Regions from separate parts of the Emticicia fontis genome, predicted to be linked through region 1. Evidence: riboswitches for the same ligand, from Rfam matches in the RefSeq annotation. Region 1 holds a riboswitch; the other holds the start of a gene.
The links. Region 1 has a riboswitch for cobalamin ahead of ACYVFA_RS09380 (TonB-dependent receptor plug domain-containing protein). Riboswitches for the same ligand answer to the same signal wherever they lie in the genome.
Positions count from the first base shown of each region.

Region 1 (4,222 bases):
AATTAACTGCTTACCTATAACCTCTGCCGAAAAAACATCATACACCTTTTGCTGCGAAGAATGCGTAAAAGCGTATTGAGCCGTTAATCCGGCAGAAATCTTCTCATGCTGGTATAAGACTTTGTTCGAAAACTCAATGCCTTTCGCCAATACCTGTTGCAGATTCTGTACCCGATAATTAATTTCAGGATTCCAGTATACCCAGTTATTAATCAGATTGTGATAGGCATTCAACGAAGAACTGAAACTGAAATCATTTTTTGAATGATTCCAGTTCACACCCAGTTCTTTGTTAAAGCCGTCTTCCGGCTTGAGATCAGGATCACCTAATTCAGACCAGTAACGTTCGTTCATTGTGGGAATTCGGTAACTGCGGGAAAGGTTACCAGTCAATTTAACAGATTTAGCGATTTGATATTCAAGTCCTAAGGCAGGAGCCAAAGGTGGGTCAAAACTCTTGATAAAAGCTTGTCGAAAATTGAGTGTAGTCAGGAATTTTGACGAAACCTGATACCTCAACCAGGCAAAAACATCCAATCTGTTTTCAGAAATATTAGCTTTATCATAACCATCCACATGAGCAATCACATGAGCTGCTTCAGTACCAATATGTGCTGTTAGCTTGGATATTTTCCATTCATGTTCTGCACGTATCAGAAAACGGTCGATAGCTGTGCGACTTGGTTTCACAAAATTACCTTTGCCATAATTAGTCACATCCTGCACATAACCCCCTCTGATTGTCAGATTTTTAAGTTGATAGGTATTCAGAACCCTGATAGCCTGAGTCTGCAAAACCTCTCTTGTATGAATCGATTGTGGCGAAATCTCAACATTATTGTCTGATAACCAGATATTCAGCGAAATCTGATGCTGTTTTTTGGTAAGAAAAAACAAATCCTGAATAAATCCCTTTGAGTCAGTCGTAGAGCGTTCAACCGGATAATAGTTTCTTTCGGTATACGGGTAATTATTATTTAATACGCCTTTATAAAAAACGGTTTTAGAAGAGATACGCTTGCCTGATAAACGAACACTCAACTGGCTTTGCCAGTTATCAAAACTTGCCACCCGCTGCCCCAGGCTTACCTGGATTTTCTTCTCCCAGATAGGCTTTGAATCTAACAAAATGCTCCCTCCGACGGCATCAGAACCTACCACACAAGAAGAAGAACCGTATTGAATAGCTAGTAAATCGAAACCTGCGGCAGGTAAAGTAGAGAAATCACTTTGTCCCGTACTCGGTGAATTGATATTAATCCCATTCCAGACCACAGCAGTATGATTACTGGAGGTACCTCTCAGCCCGATTGTTGTTAATTGTCCGCTCCCATAAGGTCTGAAATTAACAGGTGCCTGAAAAGAAAGAAAATCAGCTAAAGTCTGAAATTTTGCTTGCTGCAAAGAAGCTGAATCAATGCTTTGAATCTTCAAACCTGCCATAAAGCGTGTAGGTGCAAAGCTTTTCACCGAAACTTCATCAAGCATTCTGGTTGAATCTGTTTGGGCAAAAGACTTGCTGAGCGATAGTAAAAACCACGCCAGGATCAAAGGAGAAACCTTTGAAAAAAAGCATTTAGCTGAAATGCTCAAATACTGCAATTAAAAAAAGATGAATGATAAACTGTCGCTCACTTGTCTTCATCCGCCGTAAAGTACAAACAAGGATAGTCTTGGGCAGGTCTCCTGACTTGTTTCAACATTTCCGACCTTCCCGTATAACAGTGGCCATGTAGAAGAAATGTAGAGATGAAACTTACAGTTGCGGGGACAGTTCCCGATTTAAACGGGATTCCCTTTTAAGCCTTGAAATGGTTATCGAAAATCATATAAGGCACCTAAAACTGTTGCAAAGGTATAAACGATTTTTAAAAACAATACTATTTCCAACAAAAAATAGTAGTTTCTATGCGCTGAGTAGTAATTATCAAAACAGATGTAATTAGTTTTCGAATCTTGCAAAATCTATGTTTATATTCGCACAAACAAATCCAAAATACTCATGACCAAAAAAAGAATTGCCATTGATATGGACGACGTAATGGCAGCCACAGGAAAAAAGATTCTTAAAACCTACAACCATCTCAACAGTACAGCTTTCACCGAACAACATTTTGAAAACAAAGCCTATTTTGAAATATTCGACGAAAAAAACTACCACAAAATAAGAGAAGAAATATTTAAACCCGGATTTTTCAGAGATGTAGAAGTAATGGCCGATGCCATAGAAGTAGTAAAAAAATTGAATGAAAAATTTGAGGTATTCATTGTTTCAGCAGCTACTGAATTCCCAAATTCCCTAAAAGATAAAATGGATTGGCTGGAAGAACATTTCCCGTTTATTTCCTGGAGAAATGTGGTGCTTTGCGGAGATAAAAGCATTGTAGCCGCAGATTACATGATTGACGACCACGAAAAAAACCTAAAGACCTTTAAAGGAAAAACCCTGATGTTTAGCGCTATTCATAACCAGATGGTGAATGATTATCAAAGATTCAAATCCTGGAAGGAGATTGAGGTGTTTTTTGATAATGAAAGCTAAGCCATATTTTTAGAAACGTATTTTAATCTATTTAAAAGTGTCTCAAGAGGAACCGATCATATTACATCCAAGAAATAATTCTTTTGAATTAGTTATCCCTTTAGTTCTCTTTTCAACGCTCTTTACTGTCACTTTTCTTATTTCAGTTGTCGATGTAAGATGGGATGTAGTCGTGATTTCATTAATTCTTCTCGCTATACCGATAACCATAATATCAGAATTCTATAAAAAGATATATGTATTTTATTCTAACAAGTTGGTTATAGAAAGCTGTAAAAATAAGTACCTTGACGAAATAAGGATAGAAGACATTGTTTCATGGAATGAACGTAGCACTCAGAGAAAAGGGAAAAGTCGCTATTATCTATTGATAAAGGCTGCTGGTAAGAATCTTTTTATAGAAAGAGGCAGCTATGAAAATTATAAAGCTGTTATCGAATATCTGAGAAACTCACCTATTCCTGTTGATAAAAGTCTGAAACCTGGTGCGATTATTATTGATGATCTTGTTATCCCCTTAAAGAAAAATATAATTGTAGCATTTATTTTATCTGCTACTTTAACATTATTCACGTTCTGGATGATTGTTAAAGAAAAGTCAGATTCTAATGAAATAATACATTTTATTGGCAAAATAGAAGATATCGGTTTTCGCAGGAGTCATACCAGTTTATACCTAAAAGGTTATCCTAATTTAATATTTAAAACCTATACTAATGGCTTTTTTAGTCAATATTATTATAATGGCGGGAATAGTAAATTAGTTAACCTAGGCAAAACCATAGACCTAAGTGTTATGAAAAGTGATTATGATTGGCTTGTAAAAAACAAGTTTATACGAAAAATTCAATGGTCATCTGACATAAGTTTAGAAGTAGAAGACTTTAAAATTCTTGATTAATTTAATAAACATGATTTAGAAGATATTTTAACCCTCTAATAAGACACTAATCTGGTATGACAGCCAAACAAATTGTAGAGAAATTAGCATCTTTCCCAAACAGAGGAGTAGCTACTCCTCAAGAAATTCCTGTGCTTGAATATCTAACCAGTTTGTTTGCAGAGCAGGAAGTTTCGAAAGAATCTTTCAAAACCCCTAAAACGTATATCTCTATCGTTTGGTGGCTCATTGGTGGTTTAGTAATAGGTTTATTATCCCTTAACTTCTCTCCTATCATTGGCTTATTCCTGACGCTTATATTTGTAACAATGGCCATGTTGTATTTCAATTGGTATGCATCGCCAGTTATTAATTTTCCACCGTTAGTTACTACATATAACCTTATTGTAAAAGCCAAAAACAAAGAGACCGTAAAACCTAAAAAGCTTATCCTGATGGCTCACTGGGATACAGCCCCTATTTCAGTATTGTATCGCCCTGAGATGGTTGGCAATTTCAGGCAATCATTAAAGATAAGTTTGTTTCTGATGATACTAGCTCAGTTTGTGGCTATTTCTCAGTTTCTTCTACCGAATGCTTTTATTTTATTGATAGGCAATATTTTAGCTTTTTATTTCCTACTCCAAGGTGTGGTGGGTACGATTGATTATTTCCGTCTGGGCTATTCAAACGGCGCTTCTGACAATGCTACCGGAGCAGCCGCAGCCATTGCTACGGCACAGAAATTATGGGCAAAAAACCTTCCTAACCTTGAAGTTGAATTGGTATTGACAGGCGCA
Region 1 is NZ_BAAGXU010000016.1:40,157-44,378, forward strand. It holds gene ACYVFA_RS09380 (TonB-dependent receptor plug domain-containing protein) at 1-1,488, opposite strand, end outside; cobalamin riboswitch at 1,660-1,857, opposite strand; gene ACYVFA_RS09385 (5' nucleotidase, NT5C type) at 2,003-2,542, shown strand; gene ACYVFA_RS09390 (hypothetical protein) at 2,580-3,443, shown strand; gene ACYVFA_RS09395 (M28 family metallopeptidase) at 3,500-4,222, shown strand, end outside.

Region 2 (4,222 bases), on a different contig from region 1:
GCTACTGCCATTGTTGTAATTTTTTAAGATGTTTCGGTTATTAATCAAAGAATATGATACAAATATATACTCAAAAAACAATATAAGATTCTGTAAAGTCTAATTATTTTAGATTAAAATTGCATATTCTTTAAATAATACAATTAATTATCGAAATAATAAGATTGATCACTGGTTGGTAAATAAACAATATTCTTATTTTGTTATAAAAGTAAAAAAAAATGAATCACCACTACCTTTTTGAAACCTCATTTTTCAGAAAAAATAAAAAACTTCTATCATTTAACGCAAAATTGCACAAATAATTGTGAAAATTGTATTTTTGTTGGATTTGATTTTTTTAAGAATTAATACCTGTTTCAGGAATTACGATTTTAGGTAGAAATAACTATTTGCATAAGTGTTTTTTTATAGTTGTAAAGTATATTTTTGCCACTTATTCAAAAATGTGTTCGCCATAATGCTATCTAGTCTGAGTCTCTTTTCAATTGCTCGGTACTTCTACAGACTGACCTCTTAAAAAGGTAGTCACCGTAGTGACTACCTTTTTGATGCCGCTTGCCAACAGGGCATATAACGGTTAGTTTTACCTGTGTTATCTGTATTGATATTCTTTTTTTCTTCAGCCATAAATTTGTAATTATTCGAATCATAATCTATGGAATTTCCAACTTTACATCGGATTTTCAAAGACTTTAGGATGGTATTTCAAAAAATCATACTGATAAGAAGGAAGTTTAGTGGTCGCTTTGGTAATTGAACTTATTTAAACTTTTTGCTGAAGTGTTCTCGAAAATTGCAAATAATATAGATTTATAAAGTTTCTACAATAAAGAGACGACTGATATTTAATCTATTTAGACCCGTTCCAAATAAATTATAATTAAATTTGGATTTATTCTAAACAAGCCATACTTTTGTATCATTGTATTAAAGTCTTACTAAGTCAATTAGAAATGGAGTACCCTCAAGTAATGGAATCTTCTCAAGTAGAATTATATAGAACTAATAGAGGCCAAGCTTATCAGTGTAATCTTACAAACAGAATCTTTTTAGAATTTGGTGGGATGACTACCGCTTTCAAGGTTCATAACTTTATTAATTTTAAAAGACTAATTGACGGCATAAATATCATTGATAAACTTTACGATTTATCAGATGAAGCAGACTTTGATATTATCAATGCTCCCAATTCAAATCAAACCTTTACGCTACATCTTTGCGACCTTATTCATCTAAGAGAATTACTATCAGGTGCCAAATTTGCCTTATATGTAAACTCAGTTTTAAATGAAGTTTTAGGCGAATATGAGGTTATTTAGGCCTAATTATATTTAGAATATCTCTAAATTCTGCTTCTTTGGGCTACATTTCGAACAATTATACTAATTGGTTTGTAATATTGTTATACATTTGAAAAAACAATATTATAGATATGAAAGATTTAGTAAGACTTCGCACCTCTTTAAAAGAAGAAATAGAAACTGCATTAAACGGACAGATAAAAATGGAAGCCGAGGCTTCTGCCAAATATTTATCAATGGCCTCATGGTGTGAAAGAAATGGCTATCTTAAAAGCGCCGCTTATTTATATAAACAATCAAATGAAGAACGTGAGCATATGCTCAAAATCTTCCACTATGTGGCATCTGTGGGTGGTACTGCAATCAGCCCGGAGGTTGCAACACCACAAGTAGAGTGGGGTACTTTCCAAAGCATTTTCGAAGATGCGCTTCAAAGCGAAATTAATGTAACACACGCCATAAACAAACTGGTTACTAAGGCTCGCAACGCTGAAGATTATGCAACAGAGCATTTCTTGCAATGGTTTGTGAACGAACAGGTTGAAGAAGAAGCAAACGCTCGTCGTGCAATCGAATTGTTTGATGTGATTGGCAAAGATGGTACTGGCCTTTTTGTTATCGACAAAGAAATCGGTAAAATTGGTAGTGGTGAAGTAGAATAATATTAGTTGTTATCAATGGAAGCACGGACCTTAGTCCGTGCTTTTTTTGTTCCTAAAGTGCTATATGTTTAAGTTTGTTTATCTATTATTTGAATGAATATTGGTTTTAATATCTAAATTATAATTTAATTAAAGAATTTTTAACTATTGATCATTTGAAATGTAGATAAAATACTTTATGTTTGCTCTGTCTTCGCAATACCTTTCAATCGGGTTAACGGTTTTTGTTTAAGATTGCTTAAATAAATTAAAAAGGAATCGTGTGCAAATCACGAACAGACGTGCTACTGTAAATGAATGTTCTTAATAGAACAAGTTTTGTCAATTGTGCCCATTGTTTTCTAGATGAGAAGGGCGACGGAATAATATTCATAAGTCAGGAGACTTGCCGTTAATCTTAATGACTATGCCTTCACGAATAAGGCTTTGGTCAAGCATTGATTTTATAGAAATGATTTTCGATTATCAACTGTTGAAAAACAGCTTGAATGGCATCGCTTTTTCATGACTGTAAAGATTCTCTTTCTGATAAGAGGATATTGGTAGGTTCGAGGTATTTAAAAACCTTTAACAAATCAATTAAAATGTTTACTCAAAATTTAGGTTACCCACGTATCGGTAACAAACGCGAATTAAAGAAAGCTTCGGAGGCTTTCTGGGCAGGTAAGGCTTCTCAGGCTGAATTATTAGAAACGGCTGCACAAATCAGGTTAAAAAACTGGCAAACCCAAAAAGATGCAGGAATTGACCTGATTCCATCAAACGATTTTTCCTTATATGATCAGGTACTGGATATGACATTGATGCTAGGTGCGATTCCGACAAGATACCAGGCTTTGCAAAATGATGAGCTAAGTCTGTATTTTGCTATAGCTCGTGGTGTACAAAAAGAGGGAATTGATATAAGTGCGATGGAAATGACCAAATGGTTTGATACTAATTACCATTATATCGTTCCTGAATTTGTAAAAGACCAACAATTCAGTTATTTCTCAAAAAAGGCAATTAACCAATTTAATGAAGCAAAATCAGTCGGTATTTTAACTAAACCGGTTTTAATTGGCCCTATTAGCTATTTATTATTAGGCAAGGAGAAAGAAACTGGTTTTAATAGAATTGATTTACTAGACCAAATTTTACCTGTTTATATCGAAATCTTAAAAGAACTTTCTGCCTCAGGCGCAGAGTGGATTCAATTAGATGAACCATTTTTAGTAATGGATTTTACTGGTTATCAGCAAATTGCTTTTCAAAAAGCTTATCAAACCATTAGAGAAGCTTTACCTCAGCAAAAAATCATTGTTACTACTTATTTCGAAGATTTAGGAAACAATACATCTTTAGCTCTTTCTTTGCCGGTTGATTGTCTGCATATTGATCTGGTAAGAGCTCCTCAACTATTGGATACTATTTTAGCGGATTCTTCTTTCAAGAATTCAAATAAGATTCTTTCTTTAGGTGTAATAGACGGGAGAAACATCTGGAAGAATGATTTTACTAATTCTTTAAATGTAATTGGAAAAGCAGCTAAAGCATTTGGAAACGATAGGGTTTGGATCGCTCCCTCCTGCTCTTTATTGCATACACCTTGCGACTTAGATTTAGAGAAAGACGAGGAAACTCTACCAACTGAAATCAAAAACTGGTTGGCTTTTGCCAAACAAAAACTTTCAGAGGTTGTAACGCTGGCAGGACTTTCAGACTCAACCAATGCTAAGCAATACTTTGCGCTGCTAAGTGAGAACCAAATAACGATTGAGCAAAGAAAAGTATCGGCAAAAATTCATAAGCCACAGGTAAAAGAAAGAGTGAAAGAATTAAAAGAAAGTGATTTTAATAGAATCAATACTTTTGAAATCAGACAAGAAACACAGGCAAAAGTATTAAGATTACCAGCTTTTCCTACAACTACAATAGGCTCTTTCCCTCAAACAACTGAAATCAGACAACTAAGAGCCAGATTAAAGAAAGGAGAGTTGACAACAGAGACATATGATCAGTTGATTGAAGCCGAAATCGAGAAATCAGTTCGCTGGCAGGAAGATTTAGGAATTGATGTATTAGTACACGGAGAATTTGAGCGGAATGATATGGTTGAATATTTTGGTGAACAACTCTCGGGCTACGTATTTACTCAAAATGGATGGGTACAAAGCTATGGTAGCCGTTGTGTAAAACCACCTGTTATTTATGGTGATGTTGAACGCCCTGAAGCGATGACAGTAAGATGGTCAGCCTTGGCACAATCAAAAACTA
Region 2 is NZ_BAAGXU010000008.1:108,909-113,130, reverse strand. It holds gene ACYVFA_RS06160 (glutamine synthetase) at 1-11, opposite strand, end outside; gene ACYVFA_RS06155 (hypothetical protein) at 957-1,322, shown strand; gene ACYVFA_RS06150 (ferritin) at 1,436-1,966, shown strand; cobalamin riboswitch at 2,168-2,373, shown strand; gene metE (5-methyltetrahydropteroyltriglutamate--homocysteine S-methyltransferase) at 2,551-4,222, shown strand, end outside.
Region 2: linked by a shared signal. The riboswitch ahead of metE (5-methyltetrahydropteroyltriglutamate--homocysteine S-methyltransferase) and the one ahead of ACYVFA_RS09380 (TonB-dependent receptor plug domain-containing protein) in region 1 are both predicted to bind cobalamin.